Regions from separate parts of the Serratia symbiotica genome, predicted to be linked through region 1. Evidence: predicted binding sites of a transcription regulator. Region 1 holds the regulator's gene; each other region holds the start of a gene.
What was found. The regulator CRP, encoded in region 1, controls carbon source genes, mostly activating them, when cyclic AMP is high. The targets are predictions, from matches to a motif close to ATGTGANNNNNNTCACAT.
Positions count from the first base shown of each region.

Region 2: a site for CRP is predicted at 1,635-1,652, ahead of msrB (peptide-methionine (R)-S-oxide reductase MsrB). Genes of this name have one in related genera too.
Region 3: a site for CRP is predicted at 1,720-1,737, ahead of SYMBAF_RS08735 (ABC-F family ATPase). Genes of this name have one in related genera too.

Region 1 covers NZ_CP050855.1:2,956,705-2,959,988, reverse strand. The annotation lists gene SYMBAF_RS14745 (IS4 family transposase) at 1-1,101, shown strand, start outside; gene crp (cAMP-activated global transcriptional regulator CRP) at 1,138-1,770, opposite strand; gene SYMBAF_RS14735 (phosphoribulokinase) at 2,266-3,135, opposite strand.
Region 2 covers NZ_CP050855.1:1,023,032-1,026,315, forward strand. The annotation lists gene SYMBAF_RS05345 (D-hexose-6-phosphate mutarotase) at 1-352, opposite strand, end outside; gene gapA (glyceraldehyde-3-phosphate dehydrogenase) at 435-1,430, opposite strand; gene msrB (peptide-methionine (R)-S-oxide reductase MsrB) at 1,773-2,186, shown strand; gene SYMBAF_RS05360 (YeaC family protein) at 2,250-2,522, shown strand; gene ansA (asparaginase) at 2,802-3,284, opposite strand, start outside.
Region 3 covers NZ_CP050855.1:1,757,853-1,761,136, reverse strand. The annotation lists gene SYMBAF_RS08740 (malate:quinone oxidoreductase) at 1-1,155, opposite strand, end outside; gene SYMBAF_RS08735 (ABC-F family ATPase) at 1,757-3,284, shown strand, end outside.

The DNA of each region.
Region 1 (3,284 bases):
CTCGATATTATGCTGCCGGGTAAGCGTCCTTTTGTCGCACCCAGCGCCGTGGTACAAGCCCGTCAGCGGCTCGGGGAAGATGTGGTTAGACTGGTTTTCGAGAAAACACGCCAACTCTGGTTCGAGAAAACACCGTTATCCCACTGGAACGGTCTGACATTGATGGCTGTAGACGGCACTCTGTGGAGAACACCGGACACGCCGGAAAATGATGCTGCTTTTGGACGAACAGCTAATGAGTATGCCCAGTCCGACTGGCCACAGCTGCGTATGGTCTGTCAGATGGAAGTGACCAGTCATCTGTTATCCGGTGTGAGCTTTGGCAGCGTGTCAGAAACCAGCGAAGTTGACCTTGCCGCTCAATTGGCCGGGCAGACGCAGGACCACTCACTGACGATACTGGATAAAGGCTTCTATGCACTCGGGTTGCTTCACCACTGGTGGTCATCAGGAACAGAAAAACACTGGATGATCCCACTGCGCAAAGGCGCGCAGTATCAGGTGCGCGAGAAGCTGGGTGCAGGACATGAACTGGTCGAACTCAGCTTACCCCCTCAGGCCCGTAAGAAATGGAAAGATGCGCCTCAAACACTGACGGCGAGGTTGATAAGTAAAGAAATCAACGGAAAAACAATACAGATCCTGACGTCAATGTGCGATCCGTTACGTTACCCTAAAGCTGATATCGTTGACCTTTACGGGCAGCGTTGGGAAATCGAGCAGGGCTTCAGAGAAATGAAACAGCATCTGTTGCAAAATGAACTGACGCTGAGAAGCAGAAAGCCAGAGCTAATAAGACAGGAACTCTGGGGTGTAGTGCTGGCTTATAACCTGCTGAGGTTCATGATGGCACAGATGGCTTACAGCCTGAAAAACGTGGAGCCTTACCAGATAGGGTTTAAACAGGCTGCACTGTATCTAACAGCGCAACTGAGCATACTGCCAGCGGTGGCTCCGGGAAAGGTGCCGAAAGTGATGAATGAAATCCTGGCGATGGCTGAAAGCTTCGTCCTGCCAGCCCGACGGCAAAGACATTATCCAAGAGCGGTAAAAAAGAAGCCGCAACGTTACCCGTTGCGGCGTCCTCAAAAGCTTAACTGACAAGCATTACGCTTTGCTGCGCCGTTTCTTCGGTGGTTAACGCGTGCCGTAGACGACAATGGTTTTGCCGTGAGCGGAAATCAGGTTTTGGTCTTCAAGCATTTTCAGAATTCGGCCAACGGTTTCTCGTGAGCAACCGACAATTTGGCCAATTTCCTGGCGAGTGATCTTAATCTGCATACCGTCTGGGTGGGTCATGGCATCAGGCTGCTTCGCCAGGTTCAGCAGGGTTTGCGCAATGCGGCCTGTCACGTCCAAGAAGGCGAGGTTGCCCACTTTCTCGGAGGTGATTTGCAAGCGGTTTGCCATCTGGGCGGACAGGCGCATCAGGATGTCTGGGTTAACCTGGATCAACTGACGGAATTTCTTATAAGAAATTTCAGCCACTTCACAGGCGACCTTTGCCCGAACCCAGGCACTGCGCTCTTGGCCTTCTTCAAACAATCCTAGCTCGCCGATGAAGTCCCCCTGATTGAGATAGGACAGGATCATCTCTTTACCCTCTTCATCCTTGATCAGCACCGCTACAGAGCCTTTCACGATGTAGTAAAGTGTTTCGGCCTTTTCACCTTGGTGAATTAGCGTACTCTTCGATGGATATTTGTGGGTATGGCAATGAGATAGGAACCATTCGAGAGTGGGGTCTGTTTGCGGTTTGCCGAGAACCATTCGTTGTTATCCTCTGTTGTTATCACTGCCTTGTGTCACAGGGGTCAGAGTTCCCTGTACAAAGTGCCTGTAGCCACTGTGTGAGCGAAAGCTATCGGCAGGTTTTGAGGCATGTCAAAAATAATAAATATAGGCTGTTGCTCTGCATATTAACTTACCGGGATAGCCGAAATATACATTTTGTTTACTTACCTATAACCCAATATTTCCTTTAGCATCTCCTGAAATCACCGCCAAGAACAATTTGTTGTTGTGGCTCTGTTTGTAGCACAGAGAAAGACGGGTGTCTCGTATTGTCTCGCTTCAGCACAATTAGCGGTAGGTTTCGTGGCCTGTTCTTATGCGAATGCCTAATTTCTCAAGTGGTGTGAACAGTAGGTGGGTGAGCGTTAAGGTTTTGTCCCTGGGCAGAGCGCTCCCTCCTCACGTACTGCGTTTACGCTGCGGTTGTTGCGCGCTGTCCATGTCCAAACTGGCTGCAATAATGATAGGTTGTTATTCGATCTTCTTGCCTTCCAACAGCCGTTGCACCAGCGGTGTCATGATCAGTTCCATGGCCAGTCCCATTTTGCCGCCTGGTACCACCAGGGTGTTGATGTGCGAGATGAAAGAGCCTTGCAGCATCGCCAATAGGTAGGGGAAATCGATCTGATCCAGCTCGCGGAAGTGGATCACCACAAAACTCTCGTCCAGTGAGGGAATAGCTTTGGCGGCGAACGGGTTGGAGGTATCTACCGTTGGTACACGTTGGAAGTTGATATGGGTGCGTGAGAACTGCGGCGTGATGTAGCTGATATAGTCTTCCATTGAGCGCACCACCGAATCCATCACCGCCTCGCGGGAATGGCCGCGATCGCCGGTATCGCGTATCAGCTTTTGTATCCACTCCAGGTTAACGATCGGCACTACGCCGACCAGCAGATCGACGTGCTTAGCCACGTTGTGGTGTTCGGTGACCACGCCGCCGTGCAAGCCCTCGTAGAACAGCACGTCGGTCGGTGCCGGAAGTGGCTCCCAGGGTGTGAAAGTGCCGGGTACCTGATGGTAGGGCATGGCTTCGTCATAGGTGTGCAGGTACTTGCGTGCGTCTCCGGTGCCGTTTTTGCCATATTCGATAAAGCTCTGCTGCAGCAGGCCAAAGTCGTTGGCTTCGGGACCGAAGTAGCTGATATGCCGGCCCAGATCGCTCGCCTTGCGGATCGCTGCGTCCATTTCTGGCCGGGTGTAGCGGTGAAAGCTGTCGCCCTCCAACTCTGCGGCACGGAGGTGGAGTTGCTGAAATATTTTACGGAATGCCACGCTGGTGGTGGTGGTGCCAGCACCGCTGGAGCCAGTCACTGCGATGATGGGATGTTTGGCAGACATGATGGTCGTCACTCCATGTTAAATGAGACGGTGCCAGATAATGATTATTGGCCTGTTTGGCGCACTTTCGCCGGGAGTAAATCCTGTGCATGGGTGTTGGCAATCATTCATTTGTTAGCTGATTTTTCCGTTGGTCATTGCGTCAATAA
Region 2 (3,284 bases), 1.4 Mb from region 1:
GCGTGAAGGTCAGAATAACGCCGTTCTCGTCCTCATCGTGGCCCGTCAGGCACCAGGGCAGGGTGCGAACAAAACCATGGGAAGGTTGTGCTACCGCGCCAAACCAAGGCCAGCAGATTGGCACACCGCCACGGATCGCTTGGCCTGTTTTGAAAGGGGTATTAGCGCTAAGCCAGATTACTGGCTTAGCGCCACTGGGTTGCCAGGCTAATAGTTGTGCGCCCTGTAGGGCAACAGCCGCCCGAACCTTGGGATGGGAAATGACCACTATACCCAGTTCATCGAGCTGGCGCAGGCTGATATAAGGAGAGATTTGTGTGGTTACGGGCAGGCTGAAAATTTTCTCGTTCATCATTTGGCCTCTTGTTCGGCTAAACACCAGCGAAGAGGGCGACATTGATGTCGCCCTCTTTCACCAGCTTACCATTATGCCATTATTTGGAGATGTGAGCGATCAGGTCCAGAACCTTGTGGGAGTAGCCTGTTTCGTTGTCGTACCAGGAAACCAGTTTCACAAATTTGTCATTCAATGCGATACCGGCTTTGGCATCGAACACGGAAGTCAGGGTTTCGCCGTTGAAATCGGTAGAAACCACATCGTCTTCAATGTAGCCCAGCACGCCTTTCATCGAACCTTCAGCAGCATCCTTGATGACTTTCTTAATTTCTTCATAGGTGGCGGGTTTTTCCAGACGCACGGTCAGGTCAACTACCGATACGTTTGGCGTTGGAACACGAAATGACATACCGGTCAGCCTGCCTTTCAGCTCAGGCAGAACGACACCTACCGCTTTAGCGGCACCGGTAGAAGAAGGGATAATATTTTGGGAGGCACCACGGCCACCACGCCAGTCTTTCAGAGATGGGCTATCAACAGTTTTCTGAGTTGCGGTGGTGGCATGAACAGTGGTCATCAGACCTTCAATGATGCCGAAGTTATCGTTGATAACTTTAGCCAGTGGGGCCAGGCAGTTGGTGGTGCAAGAGGCGTTAGAAACGATATCCTGACCAGCGTACTTTTCAAAGTTAGCACCACGAACGAACATGGGGGTTGCATCTTTGGACGGGCCGGTCATTACAACTTTCTTTGCGCCCGCCACGATGTGCTTACGTGCGGTTTCGTCAGTGAGGAAGATACCGGTCGCTTCCGCTACCACATCAACGCCCACTTCGTTCCACTTGAGGTTAGCCGGGTCTTTTTCAGCGGTAACACGGATAGTCTTGCCGTTAACAACCAGATGGCCATCTTTAACTTCTACAGTGCCGTTGAAACGGCCGTGAGTAGAGTCATACTTCAGCATGTAAGCCATGTACTCTGCATCCAACAGATCGTTGATTGCAACGATTTCGATGTCAGAACGTTCCTGAGCAGCACGGAAAACAATGCGACCAATACGGCCAAAACCGTTGATACCTACTTTGATAGTCATAATTCCACCAGCTATTGTTAGTGAATAAAGGATGGGTTGTAAAATTACAAAAACCTTACCAAGCGTCAAGCGGAATCGTGTCAATCTGTGCGGTAAACTAAATCTGAAGGTTAATGTTGCGCGTTTATTGCTCGTCCCGTTTGCGTGTCGCCTCATGCACTATATGGGGGCAAACTGAGAAATATAAACTCAGCGTCTACAATTGTGTGATCAGAATCACATATCATTCTGGATTGACCTTTTACGCTAATCAGTTGGGCAAAAAATCTCTGCGCGAGTGTTTATTTTTTGTTACAATAAATTGTTTTTGTTTAAATTTTACACATTCAGAGACAGGTATAAATGCCTAAAGAATCCCCCCCAGACCAGCCGGCCATTGTACTGAATGAAATCCAATATTATTTGACTCAAAAGCGAGGCACCGAGGCCCCATATTCCGGTAAATTGCTGCACAACAAGCGCGAGGGTGTGTACCATTGCTTGTGCTGCGATCAGCCGTTGTTCTACTCCGAGAGCAAGTATGATTCCGGCTGCGGCTGGCCGAGTTTTTATCAGCCACTATCTGATAATGCAATTCGTTATCTTTTTGATAATTCATTTAATATCCAGCGTATCGAAATCCGCTGTGGTCACTGTGACGCACATCTTGGGCATGTATTCTCCGATGGCCCACAGCCAACAGGCGAGCGCTTCTGCGTCAACTCGGCTTCGCTGAGTTTTACCGATAATGAAAACGGCGATAAAACTGCCGGTTGAGTGGGAATTTCACTAATAAAATCGATTCAGCTAATTATTCTTCCTTAAGTGAGAGATGTTCTGATGGACGTGCAAGATTTGATTGCGGCGATGACGCCAGAAATCTACCAGCGTTTGCTACGGGCGGTTGAATTGGGTAAATGGTCAGATGGCATAGCACTGACGCCAGAGCAGAAAGCAAATAGTCTACAAGCTGTGATGCTGTGGCAGTCGAAAAACAATGTCGATCCTCAACATATGAGCATCGGCACCAATGGCCAGATGGTGATGAAGAGCAAGCAGCAGCTTAAGCAGCAGTTCGTTGCCGAGCCACTGGTCAAACTGAAGCCGCAATAATACGCGGATCAAGGCGATAAGGCGTGTTGTCAGCGATTAACCTCAACTTTCTGTCAACTGCGTCATACTCTGAGGACATTGTGCTGACAGGTAATGATGGCTTTAACCGGTCAGCAAGGAGAATGCAGGCGTGACCTGGGGGATCACTCGCGATAAATTGTGACAGGGTAACCCCCCCCCCAACCGGTCATGTCTGGTCGTTATTCACCGGTTGTAATCGATGCCGCAACCAACCATCGACGATTGCCATGGGGTGATGCCCCAATTCCTATCCGTATGCTAATCGCTGATGCTCAGTTCGCCGCGCAGGTCTTGCTGCATCTGGCAGCGGATTTGCGCTGGCGTCAGAGGTTGACTTAACAGATAGTGCAGTTTGGTCAACGTGGCCTCTACCGTCATATCAAAACCGCTGATCACTCCCGCATGTGCTAGTACATTGCCGGTGGCGTACCCTTCCATATTGACTCTGCCGGAAATGCACTGTGTTAGGTTGATCACTACGATGCCGCGCTCGGACGCATCGCGCAATTCATCGATCAGCTCGGCTTTCTGCGGTGCGTTACCTACGCCATAGGAACGCAAGATCAACGCTTTTACCGGCTGTAGCAAAAAGTTGCGCACCACCGCGTATGAAATCCCTGGGTAAAGGGTCACTACGCCGATCGGCTGCGGTGTGATGACATGCACATTCAGTTGGCCGTTGCAGGTCGGGCTAGCGATGCCGTTAATACGGCGGATATGGATGCCGGCCTCCAAGAGCGG
Region 3 (3,284 bases), 1.2 Mb from region 1:
GCCAACCAAATATTTCACTAGATCGAAATTATCCAGGCCAACGTGGATCATCGGGATTATGTTTGAGGTGTTCAAGGAGTGCAGCAGATCGAATATGGAGCCATTTTTCAGGAATTTGCTGGAGGAGGTGGCGAAAGGCCCAAACAGCAGCACGCGTTTGCCATCCAGCATGCGGGTATCTAAATGTGGCACCGACATCGGCGGTGAACCTACGCTGGCCAAGCCGTAAACTTTAGCCAGGTGCTGATTGGCCACTTCAGGGTTGGTGGCTACCAGGAACTGACCGCCGACGGGGAAACCGCCGTAGCCGTCTGCTTCTGGAATGCCAGATTTTTGCAGCAGCGTTAGCGCAGCCCCACCAGCACCGATAAAGACGAACTTGGCATTAACGGTGGTGGCTTTACCGTCGTGGCTCAGATCGGCCACAGTTACGCGCCAGGTGTTGTCAGCATTGCGTTTGATATCGCGGACTTCGTGCTTTAGGTTTAATGTGAACTTGTCGCTCTGGCTCAGTGCAGCAACCAACTGATGGGTGATCACACCGAAGTTGACATCGGTACCCAACGGCATACGAGTGGCGGCAACTTTTTGTGCCGCGTCGCGGCCATCCATCACCAGCGGCACCCACTGTTTGATCTGGTTGGTGTCTTCTGAGTATTCCATACCTCGGAACAAGGTGCTGTGTTGCAGCGCTGCGTAGCGTTTGCGTAGGTAATTGACATTGTCGTCACCCCAGACAAAGCTCATGTGCGGCACATTATTAATAAAGGATTTTGGATCTTTCAGGACGTTATTTTTCACCTGATAAGACCAAAACTGGCGAGAGATTTCGAAAGATTCGTTAATGCCAATGGCTTTACTGATATCGATGGTGCCATCGGCTTTTTCCGGGGTATAATTCATTTCACAGAATGCAGAGTGCCCGGTACCGGCGTTATTCCAGCCGTTGGAGCTTTCTTCCGCCACGCCATTCAAACGTTCATACATGTTAATAGTCCAGGTCGGTTCCAACTCATGCAAGTAGGTACCCAAGGTGGCGCTCATGATGCCGCCACCGATTAACACAACATCGACGGTTTTATTCTCTTCCGCTGCAACCTGTTGCGTGACGCCAAACAGGTTTAGACAGAAGATCAGAACGAGTAATTTTCTCATTAAATAAAGTCTCTTGTGTATAAATTCTTTTACTTGCAAGTAAAAGAATTTATTGGGTGTACCCCAGGTAAAGTTGATGAAGAGAACCAACCATGAGTGGCAACCCACTCCCTTTTGTTAATAAAGCTTTAACGAAAAGTGAGTTATCATCGGTTGCCTGAATACACATTGATCGGCTCATGGCGACTGTCAGGATATTATTGGTTGCAATTAATGTTAAAAACCACTTTTGTAACTAAAAAAATCAAATCCAATAACAAATCCCTGTTTAGGGCAATAAGCCGGGGCTGAGGATGCTCACGATGTTAGGCCCGAGAGCGACAAATGAGTGGTGCAAGCCGTTCCCTGCCCATGCCAGCGTGATATAAGAATTTATCCCATTAGGCTATTTTATTTGCCATTTTGTACCTGGGCAGTGCTCCCCCTCCTCACAGACTTCCTGTACGCGGTACGTCTACTGGGATAGGTTCTCAGTGACTGGGGTGAGCGAAGCAGGCTAACGCACAGGAAGCTTGAAGTATGATGGGATAACTGTAGACGATCCTGCTGTCACATTGTGGCATAATGTGTCCAAAATCACATTTCTAGAAGGGTAAATCCTTTGCTATTAAGTAACAACATCACGATGCAATTTGGCAGTAAGCCATTGTTTGAAAATATCACCGTCAAATTCGGTGGCGGTAACCGTTACGGTTTGATCGGCGCTAATGGGTGTGGCAAGTCCACCTTTATGAAAATCCTCGGCGGTGACTTGGTGCCAAGCGGCGGCAACGTGTTCCTCGATCCCAATGAACGTCTGGGGAAACTGCGTCAGGATCAGTTTGCCTTTGAGCAGTACAGCGTGCTGGATACGGTGATCATGGGGCACAACGCATTATGGGCGGTGAAGGAAGAGCGTGACCGCATCTACGGCTTGGCCGAAATGAGCGAAGAAGACGGCTATAAAGTCGCCGATCTGGAAGTGGCTTACGGTGAGATGGACGGTTATACCGCTGAAGCGCGCGCCGGTGAATTGCTGCTCGGCGTGGGGATCCCGGTTGAACAGCACTACGGCCCGATGAGCGAAATCGCACCAGGCTTCAAGCTGCGCGTATTGCTGGCGCAAGCGTTGTTCTCCGATCCGGAAATCCTGCTGCTCGACGAACCGACCAACAACCTGGATATCGATACCATTCGCTGGTTAGAGCAGGTGCTAAACGAGCGTAACAGCACCATGATCATTATTTCGCACGATCGCCACTTCCTGAACATGGTGTGTACCCACATGGCGGATTTGGACTACGGCGAGCTGCGCGTGTATCCGGGCAACTATGACGAGTACATGACCGCCGCCACCCAGGCGCGTGAGCGTCTGATGGCCGATAACGCCAAGAAAAAAGCGCAGATTAACGAATTGCAATCGTTCGTGAGCCGCTTTAGCGCTAACGCCTCCAAGTCTAAGCAGGCAACCTCGCGCGCCCGTCAGATCGACAAGATCCAACTGGCAGAGGTAAAGGTTTCCAGCCGTCAGAGCCCGTTCATCCGTTTCGAACAGGACAAAAAATTGTTCCGTAATGCGTTGGAAGTGGAAGCGCTGAGCAAGGGCTTTGATAACGGCCCGCTGTTTAGCAAGCTCAATTTGATGGTTGAAGTGGGTGAAAAAGTAGCGGTGCTAGGCCCGAACGGTATTGGTAAATCCACTCTGTTGAAAACATTCGTGGGTGACGCGCAGCCGGACAGCGGCACGGTGAAATGGTCTGAAAATGCCAAGATCGGTTACTATGCGCAGGATCATGAATACGAGTTCGATGACACCCTGACAGTGTTCGAATGGATGAGCCAGTGGAAGCAGGAAAAGGACGACGAGCAGGCGGTACGCAGCGTGCTGGGGCGTTTACTGTTCAGCCAAGACGATATCAAGAAGAAAGTAAAGGTACTGTCCGGTGGTGAAAAGGGGCGTATGCTATTCGGTAAGCTGATGATGCAGCGTCCTAACATTTTGGTTATGGATGAACCAACCAACCACCTGGATATGGAATCCATTGAGTCGTTGAACATGGCGTTGGAAATGTACGAAGGTACGCTGATCTTCGTTTCCCACGACCGTGAATTCGTCAGTTCGCTGGCCACGCGCATACTGGAAATGACAC